3 regions of the Streptomyces sp. NBC_00286 genome follow, and region 1 is predicted to be linked to each of the others. Evidence: predicted binding sites of a transcription regulator. Region 1 holds the regulator's gene; each other region holds the start of a gene.

The links. The regulator HrcA, encoded in region 1, represses chaperone genes, less so after heat shock. The targets are predictions, from matches to a motif close to TTNGCACTCNGNNNNNCNGAGTGCNAA.
Positions count from the first base shown of each region.
Region 2: a site for HrcA is predicted at 4,546-4,572, ahead of groES (co-chaperone GroES). Genes of this name have one in related genera too.
Region 3: a site for HrcA is predicted at 2,345-2,371, ahead of groL (chaperonin GroEL). Genes of this name have one in related genera too.

Region 1 covers NZ_CP108054.1:6,931,975-6,939,481, reverse strand. The annotation lists gene OHT21_RS31515 (16S rRNA (uracil(1498)-N(3))-methyltransferase) at 1-524, opposite strand, end outside; gene OHT21_RS31510 (nitronate monooxygenase) at 524-1,606, opposite strand; gene dnaJ (molecular chaperone DnaJ) at 1,767-2,903, opposite strand; gene hrcA (heat-inducible transcriptional repressor HrcA) at 2,904-3,920, opposite strand; gene OHT21_RS31495 (MBL fold metallo-hydrolase) at 4,132-4,911, shown strand; gene OHT21_RS31490 (DUF3097 domain-containing protein) at 4,940-5,740, shown strand; gene hemW (radical SAM family heme chaperone HemW) at 5,869-7,101, opposite strand; gene OHT21_RS31480 (SpoIIE family protein phosphatase) at 7,142-7,507, opposite strand, start outside.
Region 2 covers NZ_CP108054.1:3,834,034-3,841,540, forward strand. The annotation lists gene OHT21_RS17315 (MOSC domain-containing protein) at 1-582, shown strand, start outside; gene OHT21_RS17320 (SDR family NAD(P)-dependent oxidoreductase) at 659-1,432, shown strand; gene OHT21_RS17325 (ester cyclase) at 1,550-2,257, shown strand; gene groL (chaperonin GroEL) at 2,360-3,985, opposite strand; gene groES (co-chaperone GroES) at 4,091-4,399, opposite strand; gene OHT21_RS17340 (polysaccharide deacetylase family protein) at 4,791-5,606, opposite strand; gene OHT21_RS17345 (class I SAM-dependent methyltransferase) at 5,605-6,894, shown strand; gene OHT21_RS17350 (dipeptidase) at 6,891-7,507, opposite strand, start outside.
Region 3 covers NZ_CP108054.1:4,448,032-4,455,538, forward strand. The annotation lists gene OHT21_RS20170 (hypothetical protein) at 1-108, shown strand, start outside; gene OHT21_RS20175 (hypothetical protein) at 126-395, shown strand; gene groL (chaperonin GroEL) at 558-2,183, opposite strand; gene OHT21_RS20185 (cold-shock protein) at 2,619-2,822, opposite strand; gene OHT21_RS20190 (MoaD/ThiS family protein) at 3,253-3,528, opposite strand; gene thrC (threonine synthase) at 3,710-5,038, opposite strand; SAM riboswitch class I at 5,057-5,214, opposite strand; gene OHT21_RS20200 (glucosyl-3-phosphoglycerate synthase) at 5,405-6,379, shown strand; gene OHT21_RS20205 (alpha,alpha-trehalose-phosphate synthase (UDP-forming)) at 6,569-7,507, shown strand, end outside.

The sequences.
Region 1 (7,507 bases):
TCCTCGTGCAAGACCGCCGCGAAGTCTGCTGTGGTGAGGAGTGCGGCGACCTGCTTCGTCGTCATCGGGTCCGTGATGTGGGGGAAGCGGACCCGGCGTGACTGTTTGCCCGCCTCCCTCGCCGTCGCCCGCCACTTGGCGAGGGATTTGAGGCCCCGCTCGCCCTTCCACTGCGTGATGCAGCGGGCGGCGGACCAGGGGACGATCTCGTCTACGCCCGTCTCCGTCATCGTCTCGACGGCGAGTTCGCCCCGGTCGCCCTTCGGAAGGGCCTGGACGACGGTGATACGGGGCGTCGGCTCCGGCTCTTCGTGGACCTCGTGGAGTTCGGCGACCACCAGCCGGTCCTTGCCCTCGGCGGCCTTCACCACGCCCTCCGTCCACCGGCCGAGGCCGTCCGTCAGGACCACGTCCTCGCCCGGGCGGAGTCGTTTCACGGACACGGCGTGCCGTCCCTCGGGGCCGTCGAGGACGAACTCCGGGCCGGTCGGCACCGCGTCCACCACGAACACGGGCGCGGTCATCAGCCGGCGCTCCCGCCGGGGAGCGCCGCCAGGGCCGCCTTGGCCTCGGCGATTTCGTCCGCGAGCACCTCGACCAGCTGCTGCGCCGGCAGATCACGGGCCAGCCGGTGCCCCTGCCCCGCCCACAGCGCCATCCCCTGCGCGTCCCCCGCCTTGGCCGCCGCCTTGCGCAGACCGGAGGTGAGGTGGTGGATCTGGGGGTACGCGGCGGGGGCGTACGGGCCGTGCTCGCGCATGAAGCGGTTCACGAGGCCGCGGGCCGGGCGGCCGGAGAAGGCGCGGGTCAGCTCCGTACGGACGAAGAGGGGGTTGGTGAGCGCCTGCTTGTGCAGGGCGTTCGCGCCGGACTCGTGGGTGGCGAGGAAGGCCGTGCCGAGCTGGGCGGCGGTGGCGCCCGCGGCGAGTGCGCCGGCGATCTGGCCGCCGCGCATCATGCCGCCGGCCGCGACGATCGGGATCTGCACAGCCTCGCGGACCTGTGCGATCAGGGAGAGCAGTCCGATGCCGGCGCCGTCCGTCTCGGGGTTGTCGCGGTGGGTGCCCTGGTGGCCGCCCGCCTCGACGCCCTGCACGATCACCGCGTCGGCGCCCGCCCGCTGCACGGCCTGCGCCTCCTCGACGGTGGTCGCGGTGACCATGGTGAACGTGCCGGCGCGGGCGAGGGAGTCCAGGACCTCGCGCGTGGGGCAGCCGAAGTGGAAGGAGACGATCGGCACCGGGTTGTCGAGGAGTACGGCGAGTTTGGCGTCGTAGCCGTCGTCGCGTCCGCTGTCTGGGTCGCCCAGCTTGGTCTCGTACCAGGCGGACTCGCCGGCCAGCTGGTTGGCGTAGACCTCGACGGCGGCGGGGTCGGCGTACTCGGGCTGCGGCATGAAGAGGTTTACGCCGAAGGGCCGGTTCGTCGCCCCGCGGAGTTGCTTGATCTCCTGGTACATGCCGTCGGCCGTTTTGTAGCCGGCGGCGAGAAAACCGAGCCCCCCTGCCTCGGACACGGCCGCGGCGAGCTGCGGCACGGAGACGCCGCCCGCCATCGGGGCCTGCACGATCGGAAGGGGGAAAAGATCGGTCAGCGCGGAGGACATGACGGCATGTTGTCACGTCACTCCAAGAGGACCGAATCCGGCCTTCCGCCCGGCATACGCCAGAGGAATGGGCGCCGGTCAGCACATACGGCGGAGGCCTCCGGGCACGAGATCAAGCCGTGCTCAGAGGCCTCCGGAGGCGTGCGAGAAGGACCTGCCGTCAGCGCCCGTTGAACGCATCCTTGAGGCGCGAGAACAACCCCTGCTGCCCCGGCTGGAACTGCCCCGTAGGCCGCTCCTCCCCCCGCAGCTTGGCCAGCTCGCGCAGCAGCCGTTCCTGCTCCACGTCGAGCTTGCTCGGGGTCATGACCTCGACGTGGACGATGAGGTCACCGCGACCGCCGCCGCGCAAATGCGTGATGCCTCGACCGTGCAGCGGGATCGACTGGCCGGACTGCGTGCCCGGGCGGATGTCGACCTCCTCCATGCCGTCGAGCGTCTCCAGCGGGACCTTCGTGCCGAGCGCCGCCGCGGTCATCGGGAGGGTGACCGTGCAGTGCAGATCGTCGCCGCGACGCTGGAAGGCGGGGTGCGGGACCTCGTGGATCTCGACGTAGAGGTCACCGGCGGGCCCGCCACCGGGGCCGACCTCGCCCTCTCCGGCGAGCTGGATCCGCGTGCCGTTGTCGACACCGGCGGGGATCTTCACGGTCAGGGTCCGGCGGGAGCGTACGCGCCCGTCGCCCGCGCACTCCGGGCACGGGTTCGGTACGACCGTGCCGAAGCCCTGGCACTGCGGGCAGGGCCGGGACGTCATGACCTGGCCGAGGAAGGACCGCGTGACCTGGGAGACCTCACCGCGGCCGCGGCACATGTCACACGTCTGCGCCGAGGTCCCCGGAGCCGCGCCCTCGCCGCTGCAGGTGGTGCAGACGATGGCCGTGTCGACCTGGATGTCCTTCGTCGTCCCGAAGGCCGCCTCGTCGAGCTCGATCTCCAGACGGATCATCGCGTCCTGGCCGCGCCGGGTGCGCGAGCGCGGGCCGCGCTGGGACGCCGTACCGAAGAACGCGTCCATGATGTCCGAGAAGTTCCCGAAACCGCCCGCGCCGAAGCCGCCCGCGCCACCGCCGGCCGCCTGGGACAGCGGGTCGCCGCCGAGGTCGTAGACCTGCTTCTTCTGCGGGTCCGACAACACCTCGTACGCGGCGTTGATCTCCTTGAACCGCTCCTGCGTCTTCGGATCGGGATTGACGTCCGGATGGAGCTCGCGGGCGAGCCTCCGGAAGGCCTTCTTGATCTCGTCCTGTGACGCATCGCGGCGCACGCCGAGTACGGCGTAGTAGTCCGTGGCCACTTACGACTCCGCCAGGATCTGTCCGACGTACCGTGCCACCGCTCGTACCGCTCCCATCGTTCCCGGGTAATCCATGCGGGTCGGTCCGACCACGCCGAGTTTGGCTACTGCCTCGCCGCCCGAACCGTAACCGACAGAGACGACCGAAGTGGAGTTGAGTCCCTCATAGGCGTTCTCATGACCGATGCGCACCGTCATGCCCGAATCGCTTGCCTCGCCAAGGAGTCTGAGGAGGACGACCTGCTCCTCCAATGCTTCCAGAACGGGCCGGATCGTGAGGGGAAAGTCATGTCCGAAGCGGGTGAGATTGGCGGTGCCGCCGATCATCAGCCGCTCCTCGGTCTCCTCGACGAGCGTCTCCAGAAGGGTGGAGAGCACCGTCGAGACCGTGCCGCGGTCCTCGGCCTCGAAGGCCTCCGGCAGGTCCTGCACCAGGTTCGGGACGTCCGTGAAACGGCGGCCCGCGACCCGGCTGTTGAGCCGCGCGCGTAGATCCGCCAGCGACGTCTCCCCGAACGGCGCCGGGCAGTCGATCATGCGCTGCTCGACCCGTCCCGTGTCCGTGATCAGTACAAGCATGACGCGGGCCGGAGCCAGCGACAGCAGCTCCACGTGCCGCACCGTCGAGCGCGTCAGCGACGGATACTGCACAACCGCCACCTGCCGGGTGAGCTGCGCCAGCAGCCGTACGGTCCGGCCCACCACGTCGTCCAGATCGACGGCGCCGTCCAGGAAGTTCTGGATCGCCCGTCGCTCGGGCGCCGTCATCGGCTTGACGCCCGCGAGCTTGTCGACGAACAGGCGGTAGCCCTTGTCCGTGGGGATGCGTCCGGCGCTGGTGTGCGGCTGCGCGATGTAGCCCTCGTCCTCCAGCGCCGCCATGTCGTTGCGCACCGTCGCCGGGGAGACCCCGAGGCTGTGTCGCTCGGTGAGCGCCTTGGAACCCACCGGCTCCTCCGTGCCCACATAGTCCTGGACGATGGCGCGGAGCACTTCGAGCCTGCGTTCACTGAGCATCGCGCACACCTCCAGCTGGTCTCCCGTGTTCTTCGCTTGGCACTCAGCGCGCAAGAGTGCCAGCATCCCGGCTCAAGTGTACGGCCGTGGGGTAGCGCCCCGGCAAGGGCGGGCGTGAGCCGCCGATCCGAGGTGTACGGGCATGTCCTGCTCTGTCGGGGACATACAGCTAGCGTCGTTGCATGACGGTGACTTGGGAAGAGTCCGCGCGATGCTGAACACGGTCTGGGCGGAGGCGGGGTGGGAGGAGCTGGCCCCCGGGGTCGGGCGGTGCCGTCTTCCCGGGTGGGACTGCACGGTCGGGCTGGTCGTCGGCGAGGGGGCGGCGCTCATGATCGACGCGGGGTCGAGCGTGCGGGAGGGCGTACGGCTGCGTACGGAGGCGCAAGCGCTCCTCGGAGGTGGCAGGGTGACCCATCTCGCGCTCACGCACGCACACTTCGACCACGTCCTCGGGGCGGCGGCGTTCGCGGGGGTCGAGGTCTTCGGGGCGGTGGGCGTGGACAAGGTGCTGGCTGACGACCGCGATGAGCTGCGCGCGGATGCGGTGCGCAACGGCGCGGACCCGCGCGAGGCGGCCGAGGCGACGGATCTCCTCGTCCGGCCGCGGCATCTGGTGTCCGGCGAGTGGACGCTGGACCTGGGCGGCGGGCGGCAGGTGCTGCTGGCGAATGTGGGGCCTGGGCATACGCCGCACGATCTGGCGGTGCTGGTTCCCGCCGGGCCCGGCAGCCCCGGCGGACCTGGTGCGGTCCCCTCCCCTGAAGCTCTCGAGGCCCGCGAGGTCGTCTTCTGCGGCGACCTGGTCGAGGAGTCCGGCGAACCGCAGGCCGGCCCCGACGCCGTACCGTCCCACTGGCCCGCGGCCCTGGACCGGCTGCTGGCCCTGGGCGGCGAGGACGCGGTGTACGTCCCCGGGCACGGCGCCGCGGTGGACGCGGGCTTCGTCCGGGCCCAACGGGACGCGTTGGCAAGGCGTTTCGGGGTGTGATGAAGGTCGTATCGGTATCGTCTGCCGAATGCGCCAGTACTCACCGGATCTGACTCCTCCCTGGAAGAAGCGTGGGCCTGTACCGGAGGTCCCGGCCGAGCCCGGCCTCGTCGTCGAGGAGCCCGGCACCGGCTTCTGCGGCGCCGTGATCCGCTGCGAGGCGGCAACGGTCACGCTGGAGGACCGCTTCGGCAAGCACCGGGTGTTCCCGCTGGAGCCGCGTGGCTTTCTGCTGGAGGGGCGGGTGGTGACGCTCGTACGTCCGTCGTCGGCGCCGGTACGTCCCACGCGTACCGCCTCCGGCTCGGTGGCCGTCCCCGGCGCCCGCGCCCGCGTGGCCCGTGCCGGGCGGATCTACGTGGAGGGGCGCCACGACGCGGAACTGGTCGAGAAGGTGTGGGGCGACGATCTGCGCATCGAGGGCGTAGTCGTGGAGTACCTGGAGGGCATCGACGACCTCCCGTCGATCGTGGCTGATTTCGACCCTGGCGCCGATGCCCGCCTGGGCGTCCTGGTGGACCACCTGGTGCCGGGCAGCAAGGAGTCGCGTATCGCGGAGGCGGTGACGAGTGAGTACGCGTTGGTGGTGGGCCATCCGTACATCGACGTCTGGGAGGCGGTGAAGCCGTCGTCGGTGGGGATTGAGGGGTGGCCCCGGGTCCCGCGCGGGCAGGACTGGAAGACGGGGGTGTGCCAGGCGCTGGGGTGGCCGGAGAACACGGGGGCGGCGTGGGGGCGGATCCTTGACTCGGTGCGCTCGTACAGGGACCTGGAACCGGAACTCCTGGGCTCGGTGGAGCGCCTGATCGACCACGTCACCGTGACCTGACTGCCATCTCTGCGTTTAGTAGGACGGGACTGGTCGACTGGTTCTCCGCCGACGCGGAGGTGTTCCGTCGATCAGCTCTTCCACCCGGCCCAGGAGTTCGTGGTCCCCGCCTACGCGGGGGTGGCCGGTCAGTCGACCAGATCCCTCACCACCGCATCCGCCAGCAACCGCCCCCGCAACGTAAGAACAGCCCGCCCCTCGTCGTACGGCCCCTCCGCCAGAAGCCCCTCGGACAGCGCGCGGCGTGAAGCCGCGAGGCCCTCGGGGTGCAGCAGGGAAAGCGGCGCGCCCTCCCGGAGCCGCAGCTCCAGGAGGATGCGCTCCACGCGGCGGTCCTCCTCGGACAGCAGTTCCCGTCCGGCTCCCGGTGAGCGGCCCTCCGCAAGGCGCCCGGCGTACGCACCGGGATGCTTGACGTTCCACCACCGCACCCCGCCGACGTGACTGTGAGCCCCGGGCCCGGCCCCCCACCAGTCGGCCCCCCGCCAGTACAACTCGTTGTGCAGGCACCGCCCGGCCCGCGACGTGGCCCAGTTCGACACCTCGTACCACTCGAACCCGGCCCCCGCCAGCACCTCGTCCGCGATCAGATACCGGTCCGCGTGGACGTCGTCATCCGTCATCGGAACCTCACCGCGCCGAATCCGCCGCGCCAACTGCGTCCCTTCCTCGACGATCAACGCGTACGCCGACACATGATCCGGCCCGGCCCCCAGAGCCGCCTCCAACGACGCCCGCCAGTCGTCATCCGACTCCCCGGGCGTGCCGTAGATCAGATCCAGGTTCACGTGCTCGAAGCCAGCCGCCCGCGCCTCCGCGACACACGCCTCGGGTCGCCCCGGCGTATGCGTACGGTCCAGCACCTTCAGCACATGCTGCCGCGCACTCTGCATCCCGAACGAGATCCGGTTGAAACCCCCGGCCCGCAGCGCGGCCAGATACGCAGGATCCACCGACTCCGGATTCGCCTCCGTCGTGATCTCCGCATCCTCCGCGAGCCCGAACTCATCCCGGATAGCCCCCAGCATCCGTACGAGATCACCGGCGGCCAGCAGAGTCGGCGTACCGCCCCCGACGAAGACCGTGCGGACGGGACGGGGGTCGTCGCCCAGGACCTTGCGGGCCAGCCGCACCTCGTCGATCAGGGTCGAGGCGTAGTTGTCGCGGGAGGCGAGCACGCCCCCGCTGCCGCGCAGCTCGGTCGCGGTGTACGTGTTGAAGTCGCAGTAGCCGCAGCGCGTCGCGCAGTACGGCACGTGGAGGTAGAACCCGAGGGGGCGCGCGGCGGCGCCCGCCAGGGCGTGCGCGGGCAGCGTCCCGTCGTCGGGGACGGGCTCACCGTCGGGAAGTGCGGAAGGCATGCCTTCCATTGTCCAGCACCCCTGGCACCGACTACGCCGTCTACTCCGCCTGCAGCACCAGCAGCGCCAGATCGTCCTCCGGCGGCTTCGGCCCGAATTCGTGCACCAGTCGCCGGATCCGCTCGGCGATCAGCTCGGCACTCAGCCCCGCGCAGCCGCTGAGGACGGTGGCGAGCCCCTCGGAGTCGTCGAACTGCCGGGCGCCGCTGCGCCGCTCCGTCACCCCGTCCGTGACGCACAGGAGGCTGTCGCCGGGGCGCAGCTCGAAGCTTCCGTACGTGTACGTGGCGTCCTCGAAGACGCCGAGCAGCGTCTGCGGCTGAGCCACCTCGGTGAGCACCTTGCCGCAGGGTTCCAGGACCAGCGGCAGCGGATGCCCGGCGGAGGCGATGGTGCAGTGCACACC
Region 2 (7,507 bases), 3.1 Mb from region 1:
CGGCCGGTGGACGGGCCGGTGCGGGTGACGGCGCCCGGGCCCAAGGGGGTCGGCGCCAGTGGGGTGGCCGGGGACGCCGTGTGTCACACGAAGCATCACGGCGGGGATCACCAGGCCGTGTACGCCTTCGCACGCGAGGATCTCGACGACTGGGAGCGGGAGTTGGGGCACACGCTGGCCAGTGGCACGTTCGGCGAGAACCTCACGACGGAGGGACTCGATGTGACCGGCGCGAAGATCGGGGAGCGCTGGCGGATCGGTTCCGAGGTGGTCCTCGAGGTCACCAGCGGGCGGATTCCCTGCAACACCTTCCAGGGCCATCTCGGGGAGAAGGGGTGGGTCAGGCGGTTCACGCGGAAGGGGGCGCCCGGCGCGTATCTGCGAGTGATCGAGCCGGGGGAGATACGGGCCGGGGATCCGATCGAGATCGTGCACCGGCCGGACCACGAGGTGACCGTCGCCTTCCAGTTCCGGGCGGTCACAACCGTGCGGGAGCTGCTGCCGCGGCTGCTCGCGGCGGGTGACGCGCTGCATCCGGAGGCGATCGAGAGGGCGCGGGCCTATATGGCGCGGCAGAGTTGACGGATCGTCATCCCGGTAGGGCGGAATTCGGGAATCCGGTGCGGTCGGGCCGACGCGCACTCAATAACCTTGGGGCATGACAACGGCTCTGATTACGGGATCGACCGCGGGCATCGGTGCCGCCTTCGCGCGACGCCTGGCCTCCGACGGCCACAACCTCGTGCTGGTGGCGCGTGACAAGAAGCGGCTCGGTGAGCAGGCGACCGAGTTGCACGACCGGCACGGCATCGAGGCAGAGGTGCTGTCGGCGGACCTGGCGACGGACGACGGCATCGAGGCGGTGGCCGCCCGCCTCTCGGACCGTAAGCACCCGGTCGACCTGCTGATCAACAACGCCGGCTTCGGCAACAAGGGCCGCTTTCTGGACGTACCGATGGCGGACGAGCTGACGATGCTCAAGGTGCACTGCGAGGCGGTGCTCCGGCTGACCTCGGCGGCGACGGAATCCATGCGGGACCGCGGTCGTGGGGGTGTCGTCAACGTCGCGTCGGTGGCGGCGTTTCTGCCGCGTGGCACCTACGGGGCGTCGAAGGCCTGGGTCGTGCAGTTCACCCAGGGCGTGGCGAAGGACCTGGCGGGGTCGGGGGTCCGGCTGATGGCGCTGTGCCCCGGCTTTGTGCGTACGGAGTTCCATGAGCGGGCCGGGATGGGAACGGACAACATCCCCGACTGGATGTGGCTCGACGCCGACAAAGTGGCCACGGCGGCCCTCGCGGACCTGGCCCGCGGCAAGTCGCTGTCCATTCCCGATCCGCGTTACAAGGCCATCATGGGCTTGGTGAAAGTGGCCCCGCGCGGTCTGCTCGGCGGGGTCAGTTCGAGGGCGGGAAGGAAATACGGGCCGCAGTAACACCCGGTCGCCACCGCATTGCCCCCATTCACGTCGCCAATTCAACTAAGACACCGCTGGGCGATTTTCACTAAAATGGGGGATTCAGCCGGAGTCAGGGGGGCTGGAGGCGGCGTCATGACCTTTGTGCAACTCATCGACTGCAAGACGAGCCGGTTCGACGAGGTGAACCGGCTGATGGACACCTGGGTCGAGCGGACCAAGGGGAAGCGGACGGCGACGCACAGTCTGATCGGCAAGGACCGGTCCGACTCGTCGCACATCATCGAGATCGTCGAGTTCCCGTCGTACGAGGAGGCGATGCGGAACTCGAATCTGCCCGAGACGGACGAGGTCTTCCGCCAGCTGGTGGCGCTCTGCGAGGAGATGCCGACGTTCACGGACCTGGATGTCGTACGGGACGAGCAGCTGTACGCGGCGAATATCCGCAGGCTCTTCGAGGCGATCGGCACGAAGGGTGAACTGCCCCCGCTCAACGACCTGATCGCGGAGAACTACCACGACCACGATCCCGCCAACGACCAGGACACCATCGGACTCGACGCGATGCGGCGCGAGATGGGGATGTGGCGCGGAGCGTTCGACTTCACGTTCACCGTCGAGGACCAGATCACCCAGGGCGACCGGGTCTGCACGCGCTGGACCTGGAACGGCACCCACAAGGGTGACTTCCTGGGGATTCCGTCGACCGGCAGGACGGTCAGCATGACCGGGACGACCGTCTTCCGCTGCCAGGAGGACGGCAAGATCGTCGAGGGCTGGTGGCAGTACGACCGGCTGGGGCTGATGGCCCAGCTCGGGGTGCTCGACCAGCTCGAGATCTAGGGCGAATTGAGAGAGGCCCGGTACCCCACGCGCGTGGGGTACCGGGCCTCTCTCCGGGCGTCGTCAGGGACGTACCGCCCTAGTGTCCGAGCTGTCCGAGCCTCAGTGGGAGTGACCGTGGCCGTGGCCCGCGGCCTCCGGCTCCTCCTCGGCCGGCTTCTCGACGACCAGGGTCTCGGTCGTCAGGAGCAGGGAGGCGATGGAGGCGGCGTTCTCCAGGGCGGAGCGGGTGACCTTGACCGGGTCGATGACGCCCTGCTTGACGAGGTCGCCGTAGTCGCCGGTCGCGGCGTTGAAGCCCTGGTTCTTGTCGAGCTCGGCCACCTTGGAGGTGATCACGTAGCCCTCGAGGCCCGCGTTCTCCGCGATCCAGCGCAGCGGCTCGACGGCGGCCTTGCGGACGACGGCGACACCGGTGGCCTCGTCGCCGGTCTTGCCGAGGGAGCCCTCCAGGACCTTCGCGGCGTGGACGAGCGCGGCGCCACCACCGGCGACGATGCCCTCCTCGACCGCGGCGCGGGTCGCGGAGATGGCGTCCTCCAGGCGGTGCTTCTTCTCCTTGAGCTCGACCTCGGTGGCCGCGCCCACGCGGATCACGCAGACGCCGCCGGCCAGCTTCGCGAGGCGCTCCTGGAGCTTCTCGCGGTCCCAGTCGGAGTCCGTGGTCTCGATCTCGGCCTTGATCTGGTTGACGCGGCCCGCGACGTCGTCGGACTTGCCGCCGCCGTCGACGATCGTCGTGTCGTCCTTGGTGACGGTCACGCGGCGGGCGGTGCCCAGCACGTCGAGACCGGCCTGGTCCAGCTTGAGGCCGACCTCCTCGGCGATGACGGTGGCACCGGTGAGGGTGGCCATGTCGCCGAGCATCGCCTTGCGGCGGTCGCCGAAGCCGGGGGCCTTCACGGCCACCGCGTTGAACGTGCCGCGGATCTTGTTCACGACCAGGGTCGACAGGGCCTCGCCCTCGACGTCCTCGGCGATGATCAGCAGCGGCTTGGAGGAGTTGGTCTGGATGATCTTCTCCAGCAGCGGCAGCATGTCCTGGATGGAGGAGATCTTGCCCTGGTGGATCAGGATGTACGGGTCGTCGAGGACGGCCTCCATACGCTCCTGGTCCGTCACGAAGTACGGCGACAGGTAGCCCTTGTCGAAGGCCATGCCCTCGGTGAAGTCCAGCTCGAGACCGAAGGTGTTGGACTCCTCGACGGTGATGACACCGTCCTTGCCGACCTTGTCCATCGCCTCGGCGATCAGCTCGCCGACCTGCGGGTCCTGGGCGGAAAGACCGGCGACGGCGGCGATGTCGGCCTTCTCGTCGATCGGGCGGGCGGTCGCGAGGAGGTCCTCGGAGATCGCGGCGACGGCCGCGTCGATGCCCTTCTTCAGGGCGGCGGGGGACGCGCCGGCGGCGACGTTCCGCAGACCCTCACGCACCAGCGCCTGGGCCAGCACGGTGGCGGTGGTCGTACCGTCACCCGCCACGTCGTTGGTCTTGGTCGCCACCTCCTTCACCAGCTGGACGCCGAGGTTCTCGTACGGGTCCTCGACCTCGACCTCGCGGGCGATGGTGACGCCGTCGTTGGTGATGGTGGGCGCGCCGAACTTCTTGTCGATCACGACGTTGCGGCCCTTGGGGCCGATGGTCACCTTGACCGTGTCGGCCAGCTTGTTGACGCCGCGCTCGAGGGCGCGACGGGCGTCCTCGTCGAACTTCAGGATCTTCGCCATGGAGCTGAGTCAGTCCTTTCGGAAAAAACGAACCGCGCCCCCGGCGCCCGGCTTCTTAGTGGTCGCAGGGGGCCAGGGGCGCGGTTCAAAGCAAACCTGGGTGAATTACTTCTCGATGATCGCGAGCACGTCGCGAGCCGAGAGGACGAGGTACTCCTCGCCGCTGTACTTCACTTCGGTGCCGCCGTACTTGCTGTACAGCACGATGTCGCCGGTCTTCACGTCGAGCGGCAGGCGCTCGCCGTTCTCGAACCGGCCCGGGCCCACGGCAAGGACGACGCCCTCCTGGGGCTTCTCCTTCGCAGTGTCCGGGATGACCAGGCCCGAGGCCGTGGTCTGCTCGGCCTCGACGGCCTGGACCACAATGCGGTCCTCGAGCGGCTTGATGGCAACCTTGGAGCTGGCGGTCGTCACGATCCGACCTCCCCCTTCGGAGATCTCACGGGGTTAACTGTCTGAGGTGGCGACCAGGTCGATCCGTCGTCGCGGGTGCCGGACCTGCCCGTCGCGTTGTTGGCACTCTCCAGTGGGGAGTGCCAGACCTGAGACTATGACCGCGATTAGCACTCGGTCAAGCGGAGTGCCAATCGCCTCCGGCGTGTTCGCAGGTTTTGGGCACCCTGCGTTGGTGCCGGCGTCCACTGGGGGCTCCGCCCCCAGACCCCCGTATCGGCCTTCGGCCTCGTCCTCAAACTCCCCCAGCTACCGCTGGGAGGTGCCCCCAGACGGGCTGAATATGGCTGGGCCGGTTGGAGATTGCGCGTCGACTGCGCCCCCGCCCCGCCTCCTGGCCCCGCAGAAAGCCTCAGAGGTAATCCTCCAGCCTTGCCACCGTGAAGCCCTGCTGCTGGATGTGGTTCAGCATTCGCGTCGTCGTCTCCGCGAGGGTTGCGCCGTCGCGGCCCTCCGGGCAGTGGAGGATGTCGCCCGGCCGTAGGCGCTTCGCGTCGCTCCACAGGACCACCGCCGCTACTCCGCAGTCCGCTGCCGCTCTGAGCGTGTCGTCGTTGTAGGCGCCGTATGGGGGGCGGAACAGGTGGGGGCGGATTCCGAAGCGGTGCTTGAGTTTGTCCTGTTGGCCGCAGATCTCGGCTCGTTGGCCGGCGTAGGGGAGGCTGGGCAGGTAGGGGTGGTCCAGGGTGTGGTTCTGGACGCTTGCGCCTACCGCGCGCAGGCGGCCGAAGTGCGCGTATCCCGGTCCTACGACGCTGTCCGTGAGGAACATGCTGACCGGCAGCCGGAGTTCGCGGACCAGGTCGACGAACCGCGGGTCGCGCTCGGCGCCGTCGTCGAAGGTCAGGAAGACGACCTTGTCGCGGGTGGGGACACGGTCGACGACGGGCGGCAGGCCCGGACCCGCGGGGCGTACGTCGGGGCGGGCGGGTGGTTCCGGTGCCGGGGCGAGCGGGGCGGGGAGGCCCCAGCGGCGGTACGTCGCGGCCGGGACGCCGTGGGTTCGTACCGTCGATGTCGCCTTCTTGTCGAGCCTGTCGAGGTGTTCGGCCGGGGCGACGGGGCGGGCGCAGCCGGTGGCGCCTGTGGCCAGCAGTGCGGACGCGAGTACGGCCGTGGCCAGGGCGCGACGGAAGCCGACTTTGCCATCTTGTCGTACCGATCGCATGGCCCCGGATCCTCACAGGCCATGCGCCGTACGAGCCCTCGACACCGCCCACCGGGCGCGTACCGTCCACCGACTGGCCCACAATGGGGCCGTGGACGATCACGACCCCCTGGCCTCCTTCGCCGCGCTGCTCACCGACCGCGGACGGTTTCTGCTCGACGAGGTGCGGGAGGTCGAACCGGCGCAGGAGCTGGCCGTGGCCACGCGGTTGCGGCGGGAGCATCCCGCCGAGCTCGTGTCCGCGGCGATCGCGCAGGCGCGGTGGCGGCAGCGGGCGGTGGCGAAGTTCGGGGGCGCTGACGCCGGGCGGATGTTCTTCACCGCGAATGGGGTCGAGCAGGCGACTCGGGCGACGGTCGCGGCGTACCGGGCGAAGCGTTTCACGGACCTCGGCGTACGGTCCGTCGCCGATCTCTGCTGTGGCATCGGCGGGGACGCCATCGCCCTCGCCCGCGCGGGGGTACGTGTCCTGGCTGTCGATCGCGACCCGCTGACCTGCGCGGTGGCGCGAGCGAACGCCGAAGAGCTGGGGCTCGGCGACCTGATCGACGTACGGGAGGCGAATGTCACGGAGGTCGATACGTCCTCGTACGACGCGGTCTTCGTCGATCCCGCCAGGAGGGGTGGACGGGGGCGGATCTTCGATCCTGAGGCTTATTCGCCGCCTCTCACCTGGGCCGTCGATGCGGCCCGCAAGGCGCCTCGGGCCGCGCTGAAGATCGCGCCCGGGATTCCGCACGAGGCGGTTCCGGGCGAGGCCGAGGCCGAGTGGGTCTCGGATGCCGGGGATGTGAAGGAGGCGGTGCTGTGGTTCGGCACCGAACCCGGGGTTGTGCGTGCCACCCTGCTGCCCGGGCCGCGCAGCCTGCGCGGGCGTGGGCTGCCCGATCCTCAAGTGCGGCCGCCGGGGCGGTACTTGTACGAGCCTGACGGTGCCGTCATCCGTGCGCACCTGGTCGCGGAGGTCGCCGAGGAGGTAGGCGGCGGGCTGCTCGACGAGACGATCGCGTACGTCACCGCGGACGCCGTGACCTCGACCCCGTACGCCACCGCCTACGAGATCACGGATCAACTCCCCTTCAACGTAAAGAGGTTGAAGGCGTTGCTACGGGAGCGTGACGTCGGCATCCTCACCGTCAAGAAGCGCGGCTCGGCGGTCGAGCCGGAGGAACTCCGGCGCAAGGTGAAGCCGCAAGGGCCGAACTCGGCGACCGTGTTCCTGACGCGCATGAAGGGGGCTCCGACCATGCTGATCGGGCATCCCGTCCAACGGCAGAAGGCCGCTTAGCCGTCCAGTTGCACCAGTGTCGCGTTCGACGGACCCCTGCGGGAGCGCTCATCGCGTGCCACGTCCGCCGCCGCCCCCAGCACTCGTACCGCGTTCTGCCAGGTCAGCTTGGCGAGGTCCGGCTTTGACCAACCCCGGTTCAGGAGTTCGGCGATGAGGTTCGGGTAGCCCGAGACGTCGTGCAGGTCGTCGGGGGTGAAGGCTGTGCCGTCGTAGTCGCCGCCGATGCCGATGTGGTCGATTCCGGCGGCCTCGCGCATGTGGTCGAGGTGGTCGGCGACCGTCGCGGCGGTGGCGACCGGGCGGGGGTGCGCGTCCTCGAAGGCGCGGTGGACCTTCATCGCCTCTGACGTGGTGTCCAGGGGGTGGAAGCCGTGCTCGCGCATGTTCTCGTCCGCCGCCTCCGTCCAGTCGACGGCCGCCTGGAGGACGAACTTCGGGACGAACGTCACCATCGCTACGCCGCCGTTGGCCGGCAGGCGCTCCAGTACGTCATCCGGGATGTTGCGGGGGTGGTCGCAGACCGCGCGTGCGGAGGAGTGGGAGAAGATCACGGGCGCGACGGTCGTGTCGAGGGCGTCGCGCATCGTCGTCGGGGCGACGTGGGAGAGGT
Region 3 (7,507 bases), 2.5 Mb from region 1:
TGGGCCGTTGCCATGACCCCGGACTGGGATGACCGTCTCGCCGACTCGGAAGCCGGGCGCAACCTTGTCTCGCTCGACGACATTGCGAAGAGGGCCGAAGCACCGTGACCCCACCGAAGTAGATCTTGTTCTTCGGGCAGCATGCGGACGAAAGCCTCGAACAGCTTCGGGGGCGTGATCCCGAACGTCACGCGGTCGCCATCAAACGGTTCCTCGATCTCGCCACCGACGCCGGCCAGGCGATCGACACAGGGTGGCCTCCGCCAGGACGCCTCGCCAGAGGCGCGTACGTCACGATGTGGCGGGACATCGGCCTCACTGTCACCTACCTGCCGCACCCGGATCGGAGGGAAGTGCACGTCGTCGGAGTCCTCGACAGTGGGCCCATGGTCTGAAGTCGGCCATTTCCACAACCAAATGCCCACTGTGATCCAGGCACGCCCGAGGGCGGCACCCCCACGAACAGGGATGCCGCCCTCGGTACTGGACTGGGGGTCCCCCCTTCTCGAACGAAGCCGAGAGCTTGGGGGAGGGTCCGACCCGGTGGAAGAACCGGATCAGAAGTCCATGTCACCGCCTGGCATGCCGCCGCCGGCCGGGGCGGCGCCCGCCTTCTCCGGCTTGTCGGCGATGACGGCCTCGGTGGTGAGGAACAGCGCGGCGATGGACGCGGCGTTCTGCAGGGCGGAACGCGTGACCTTCGCCGGGTCGATGATGCCCTCGGCGATCATGTCGACGTACTCGCCGGTCGCGGCGTTCAGACCGTGGCCGACCTGAAGGTTGCGGACCTTCTCCACGACGACGCCACCCTCGAGACCACCGTTGACGGCGATCTGCTTGAGCGGGGCCTCCAGGGCGAGCTTCACGGCGTTGGCGCCGGTCGCCTCGTCACCCTCGAGCTCCAGCTTCTCGAAGACCGTGGCGGCCTGGAGCAGGGCCACGCCACCACCGGCGACGATGCCCTCCTCGACGGCGGCCTTCGCGTTGCGAACGGCGTCCTCGATACGGTGCTTGCGCTCCTTGAGCTCGACCTCGGTGGCGGCACCGGCCTTGATGACGGCCACGCCGCCGGCCAGCTTCGCCAGGCGCTCCTGGAGCTTCTCGCGGTCGTAGTCCGAGTCGGAGTTCTCGATCTCGGCGCGGATCTGGTTGACCCGGCCGCCGACCTGCTCGGTGTCGCCGGCACCGTCGACGATCGTGGTCTCGTCCTTGGTGATGACGACCTTGCGGGCGCGGCCCAGGAGGTCCAGGGTCGCGTTCTCCAGCTTGAGGCCGACCTCCTCGGAGATGACCTCGCCGCCCGTGAGGATGGCGATGTCGCCGAGCATGGCCTTACGGCGGTCACCGAAGCCCGGAGCCTTGACGGCGACGGACTTGAAGGTGCCGCGGATCTTGTTGACGACCAGGGTCGACAGGGCCTCGCCCTCGACGTCCTCGGCGATGATCAGCAGCGGCTTGCCGGACTGCATGACCTTCTCGAGGAGCGGCAGCAGGTCCTTGACCGCGGAAATCTTCGAGTTGGCGATAAGGATGTACGGGTCGTCGAGGACGGCCTCCATACGCTCCATGTCGGTGGCGAAGTACGCCGAGATGTAGCCCTTGTCGAAGCGCATACCCTCGGTGAGCTCCAGCTCCAGACCGAAGGTCTGGGACTCCTCGACGGTGATGACGCCTTCCTTGCCGACCTTGTCCATGGCCTCGGCGATGAGCTCGCCGATCTGGGTGTCGGCGGCGGAGATGGAGGCGGTCGAAGCGATCTGCTCCTTGGTCTCCACGTCCTTGGCCTGGTCGAGCAGGGCACCGGAGACCGCCTCGACGGCCTTCTCGATACCGCGCTTCAGAGCCATGGGGTTGGCACCGGCGGCGACGTTGCGGAGGCCTTCCTTGACCAGCGCCTGGGCCAGGACGGTCGCGGTCGTCGTGCCGTCACCGGCGACGTCGTCCGTCTTCTTCGCGACCTCCTTGACCAGCTCGGCGCCGATCTTCTCGTACGGGTCCTCGAGCTCGATCTCCTTGGCGATGGAGACACCGTCGTTGGTGATCGTGGGGGCGCCCCACTTCTTCTCGAGGACGACGTTGCGGCCCTTGGGGCCGAGTGTCACCTTTACGGCGTCCGCGAGCTGGTTCATGCCGCGCTCGAGGCCTCGCCGCGCCTCCTCGTCGAACGCGATGATCTTGGCCATGTGAAGTGGTCCTCCCGGACTGGGGTGGATTGCTCCGGACCGCGCTGGCGCCCGCGACGGACGGCCTGCCTGCCCCGTGGTTCCTTGCCCCACTTGGCCTGCGGGCCTCACCGACCCGGTCCTCGTTGTCACTCTCACCTTCAGAGTGCTAACGCCAATGATTAGCACTCGACCCCCCCGAGTGCAAGGCGCGCCCGCGGAGCGGGCTCGTTGAGGGGTGGTGGTCGGGTGGCCGTTCAACGCAGCGCCCGCGGAGCGGGCTCCGTGAGGGGCGGTGGTCGGGTGGCGGGTGGGAGCAAGCGGCTATCGGGGAGTGAGAGGCCTGCCCCGGGGGTGTCCGGGAGGGGCCCGCAGGCATGCCGAAGGGCCCGTACCCCTTGAGGTACGAGCCCTTCGGAAGAAGAACGTGTCGCTGCAGATCAGTCGGCGCGTGCTTCAGCCGGCCACGCGGACCATGTCCGCCTGCGGCCCCTTCTGGCCCTGCGAGATTTCGAACTCAACTCGCTGACCTTCCTCCAGGGTGCGGTAGCCGTCCATCTGAATCGCGCTGTAGTGGACGAATACATCCGCACCACCGTCGACCGCGATGAAGCCGTACCCCTTCTCCGCGTTGAACCACTTGACGGTGCCCTGAGCCATGCCTAACTCCCCTATTACTGGCCCTTGCACAGATCCGCACTTCGCGGATCCGGGTCAGACCTCACCCCCCAACGGTTGGGGGTGTGCGCCGGAACGCGTCGACCGCGGCTGAATGTATCTGCCCAACTGCCGTCTGCAACAGGTCAGTCGGAGGAGAAATCTTGGCCATCGCCGATCCGGAATGTACGGAGAATTCACCCTAGAGGGGGGCAAGTCGGGCTCCATAAAAGGAGCGAATGACGCAAAAGACCTGCACACTTTGGCTACTTCTTATCGGGGGCCAATCAGGAATGCACATGCATTCGGCCCCGAGGAGCACCACGTTCCCCAACTGTACCGTGCTCAACCATATAGAATTGCCCCCTCCGTTTAACTCACGGAGGGGGCAATTCGATGAACCCTGAGTTACCTGCATTACCGAAGGTAACGATCAGCCTCCGGCAACGGCCGGAATGATCGAGACGCCGGCCCCGTCGGGCGTCGCCGTCTCCAGCCCCTGCTCGAACCGCACATCGTCATCGTTCACGTACACGTTGACGAACCGCCGCAGCTTGCCCTGGTCGTCCAGGACGCGCGCCGCGATACCGGTGTGGTTCTTCTCCAGGTCGGCGATGACCTCGGCGAGGGTCGACCCTTCGGCGGCGACCTCGGCCTTGCCGCCGGTGTAGGTGCGAAGGATGGTGGGGATGCGAACGTTGACGCTCATGGGGTTATGACCTCCGGTCGAGTAGAGCGCCCCTTCAGGGGCGCGGGGCGGTGACATTTGCGGCTCCGCCGCGATGGGGGTCCCCCCGCTCATGGGGTCCCCCCGCTCGAGCGAAGCCGAGAGCGGGGGAGCGACCAGCCCCACCGGCCCGCAGCGTGAATACAGCCCTTCCCGCGAAGCGCTACGCGAGGCCGGCCTCTCGGAACGAGTCGAGGCTGGGCCGGATCGTCGCGGTAAGACCCGTGCCGGCCACGGCGTCGAGGGTCTTCAGACCGTCACCCGTGTTCAGGACGACCGTGGTCAGCGCCGGATCCAGCACACCGTTCTCGATCAGCTTGCGCGCAACCCCCACCGTCACACCACCGGCGGTCTCCGCGAAGATCCCCTCGGTCCGCGCCAGCAGCTTGATCGCGTCCACGATCTGCTCGTCGTTGACGTCCTCGACGGCACCCCCGGTACGACGCGCGATGTCCAGCACGTACGGACCATCGGCAGGGTTACCGATCGCGAGCGACTTCGCGATCGTGTCCGGCTTCTGGGGCCGTACGACCTCATGGCCCGCCTTGTAGGCGACGGACACCGGCGAGCACCCTTCGGCCTGGGCGCCGAAGATCTTGTACGGCTTGTCCTCGACGAGCCCGAGCTTGATCAGCTCCTGCAGACCCTTGTCGATCTTCGTGAGCTGCGAGCCGGAGGCGATGGGCACCACCAGCTGGTCGGGGAGCTGCCAGCCGAGCTGCTCGCAGATCTCGTACGCGAGGGTCTTGGAGCCCTCGGCGTAGTACGGGCGCAGGTTGACGTTGACGAAGCCCCAGCCCTCGCCGGCCGGGTCGCCGATCAGCTCGGAGCAGAAGCGGTTCACGTCGTCGTAGTTGCCCTCGATGCCGACGAGTTCGCCGCCGTAGACCGCGGCCATGACGACCTTGCCCTGCTCCAGGTCGTGCGGGATGAACACGCAGGAGCGGAAGCCGGCGCGGGCGGCGGCGGCGCCGACGGCCCCGGCGAGGTTGCCCGTGGAGGAGCAGGAGAGGGTCGTGAAGTTGAAGGCACGGGCGGCCTCGATGGCCTGGGCGACGACGCGGTCCTTGAAGGAGTGCGTCGGGTTGCCGGAGTCGTCCTTCACGAAGAGCTTGCCGGGGTCGACGCCCAGTTCGCGCGCGAGGTTGTCGGCCTTGACGAGCTTGGTCCAGCCGGGGTTGATGTTCGGCTTCGTGGCCACGTCCGCGGGGACGGGCAGGAGAGGCGCGTACCGCCAGATGTTCGCGGGGCCCGCTTCGATGCGCTTACGGAGTTCCTCGGTGTCGTATGCCGAGAAGTCGTACGCGATCTCCAGCGGGCCGAAACACTCCTCGCAGGCGAAGACGGGGCCGAGCGGGACGCGGTGCCCGCATTCGCGGCAGGAGAGCGCGGCGGCGGGGCCGAGGTCTACAGAGTCCGTGGAGGCCGTGGAGTTCGCCGAGTCGGCGGAGGTGTCAGCGTTCGTGGTGCTTGCAACTGTCTGCGCAGCCATGTGAGGCGAGGCCCTTTCTCCTCATCTTCCTCACGACGCATCTCGCCGTGAGACGGATTTGGCACCTTCACTAGCCGGGAGCCTCGCGGAATCGATCATCTTCGATCGGTACGAGACCGGCTGGAGGGTTGCCGGGGCTTCAACGGGCCGTATCCCTCTGCCCCTCTGGATGAGCGCTATTCGGTTGTGAGTATGTGGTTGTCGGCTGGACGACCCGCGACATGCGATGGTCATCAGCGTTGTTCAAGACTGTAACCGAAGGCCTGGATCGTGGAGAGACCAGTCCGAACCGCGAGATGACAGTCACATCAGCCTTCTGCCGCAGTGGGCACTCGCGACCCGGTCCAATGCAAGGGAGAGCCGCACGTGCTGGAAGACGTCGAGCGCTGGCTGAACACGCGCTCCTGGTCCGTTGGCGACCGCCCGCTGAAGAAGCTCATCGCCGCGAAACGCGCGGCCAACTCCACGGTGAGCGTCGTACTGCCCGCGCTCAACGAGGAGGAGACCGTCGGCGAGATCGTCGCCGTGATCCGCCGCGAGCTGATGACCAAGAAGGTGCCCCTCGTCGACGAGATCGTGGTGATCGACTCGGGCTCGACGGACCGTACCTCCGAGGTCGCCGCCGACGCGGGCGCCCGCGTCGTACACCGCGACGACATACTCCCGCGGATGCCGGCCGTCCCCGGCAAGGGCGAGGTCCTGTGGCGCTCGCTGCTGGTCACGAGCGGGGACATCATCGCCTTCATCGACGCGGACCTGAAGGAGTTCTCCGCGGACTTCGTCTCGGGAATCGTCGGCCCGCTGCTCACCGATCCGGGCGTGGACCTCGTCAAGGCGATGTACGACCGCCCGCTGAACCTGCCGGGCGACCCCACCTCCGGCAGGACCGCCGCAGGCCAGGGCGGCCGCGTTACGGAACTCATGGCCCGCCCGCTGCTGAACATGCACTGGCCGCAGCTCGCCGGCTTCGTACAGCCGCTCGGCGGCGAGTACGCGGCCCGCCGCTCGCTGCTGGAGCAGTTGCCGTTCCCGGTCGGGTACGGGGTCGAGCTGGGCATGCTGATCGACGCCCTGCACTTGGTGGGCCTCGACGCCCTCGCCCAGGTCGACGTGGGCGTCCGCAAACACCGCCACCAGGACGGCCAGGCCCTCGGCCGCATGGCCGCCGCGATCTACCGCACGGCCCAGCTGCGACTGGCCCGCGGCCATCTCGTACGGCCGCGGATCACGCAGTTCGAGCGGGTGGATGCGGGATTCGCACCGCGTACGTATTCGGTGGACACGGAGGAACGGCCGCCTATGGCGGAGATCGAGGAGTACGCGGAGCGGAAGGCGGCGTAGGTAGCGACCGCGCCCCTGAACAGAGGGCCGACAGGCCCCTGTTCAGGGGCGCGGGGAACTGCGCGACCAGCCACAACGCACCGGCAGCCGCCACACGACAGCCCGCCTCGAGCTAATAGGCACCCTGCGGAACCCAGCGGCGCGGAAGCGTACGTTTGAGCGAAGCCACCCTGGGCTAAGTTGAGCCCTATGGCATCAACGCAAGCCCAGATTCTCGTCGCCTCCAACAGGGGCCCGATCTCGTACGCCCTGGACGAGATCGGCACGCTCAAAGCCAAGCGCGGCGGCGGCGGCCTGGTCTCCGGCCTGTCCGCGATCGGCCCGGAGGCCGGCGCGCTGTGGGTCTGCTCGGCCCTGGGCGACGGCGACCGCGAGGCCGTACGCCGCGGCGTAGGCGAAGAGGGCGTACGGATGCTGGACATCCCGGCGGACGTACACGAGGACGCGTACAACGGCGTAGCCAACTCCGTGCTGTGGTTCGTGAACCACATGCTCTACCAGACGCCACTGGAGCCGGCCTTCGACGCCGAATTCCGCAGGCAATGGGCGTCCTTCGAGACGTACAACCGGGCCTTCGCCGAGGCCCTGGCCGAGGAGGCGGCCCCGGGCGCCGCCGTACTCGTGCAGGACTACCACCTGACGCTGGCCCCCCGCATGCTGCGCGAGCTGCGCCCCGACCTGCGGATCGGGCACTTCTCGCATACGCCGTGGGCGCCGCCGGAGTACTTCCGGATGCTGCCCGACGACATCGCCGCGCAGTTGCTCGACGGAATCCTCGGCGCCGACCGGGCGGCGTTCCTGACCCAGCGGTGGGCGGACGCGTTCACCGACTGCTGCCATGCCGTGCTGGGGCCCGCCATTCCGTCGGGTACGCGCATCGGCGTGCACGGGCTCGGCGCGGACGCGGACTTTCTGCGGAAGCGGTCGCACGAGGCCGACGTGAACGAGCGGATCGTCGCGCTGCGGGAGCAGATCGGCGAGGGTCGTAAGGCGATCGTGCGGGTGGACCGGACGGAACTGTCCAAGAACATCGTGCGCGGGCTGCTGGCGTACCGGCAGCTCCTCGAGGACCAGCCGTCGTGGCGTGAGCGGGTCGTGCACGTGGCACTCGCGTATCCCTCGCGGCAG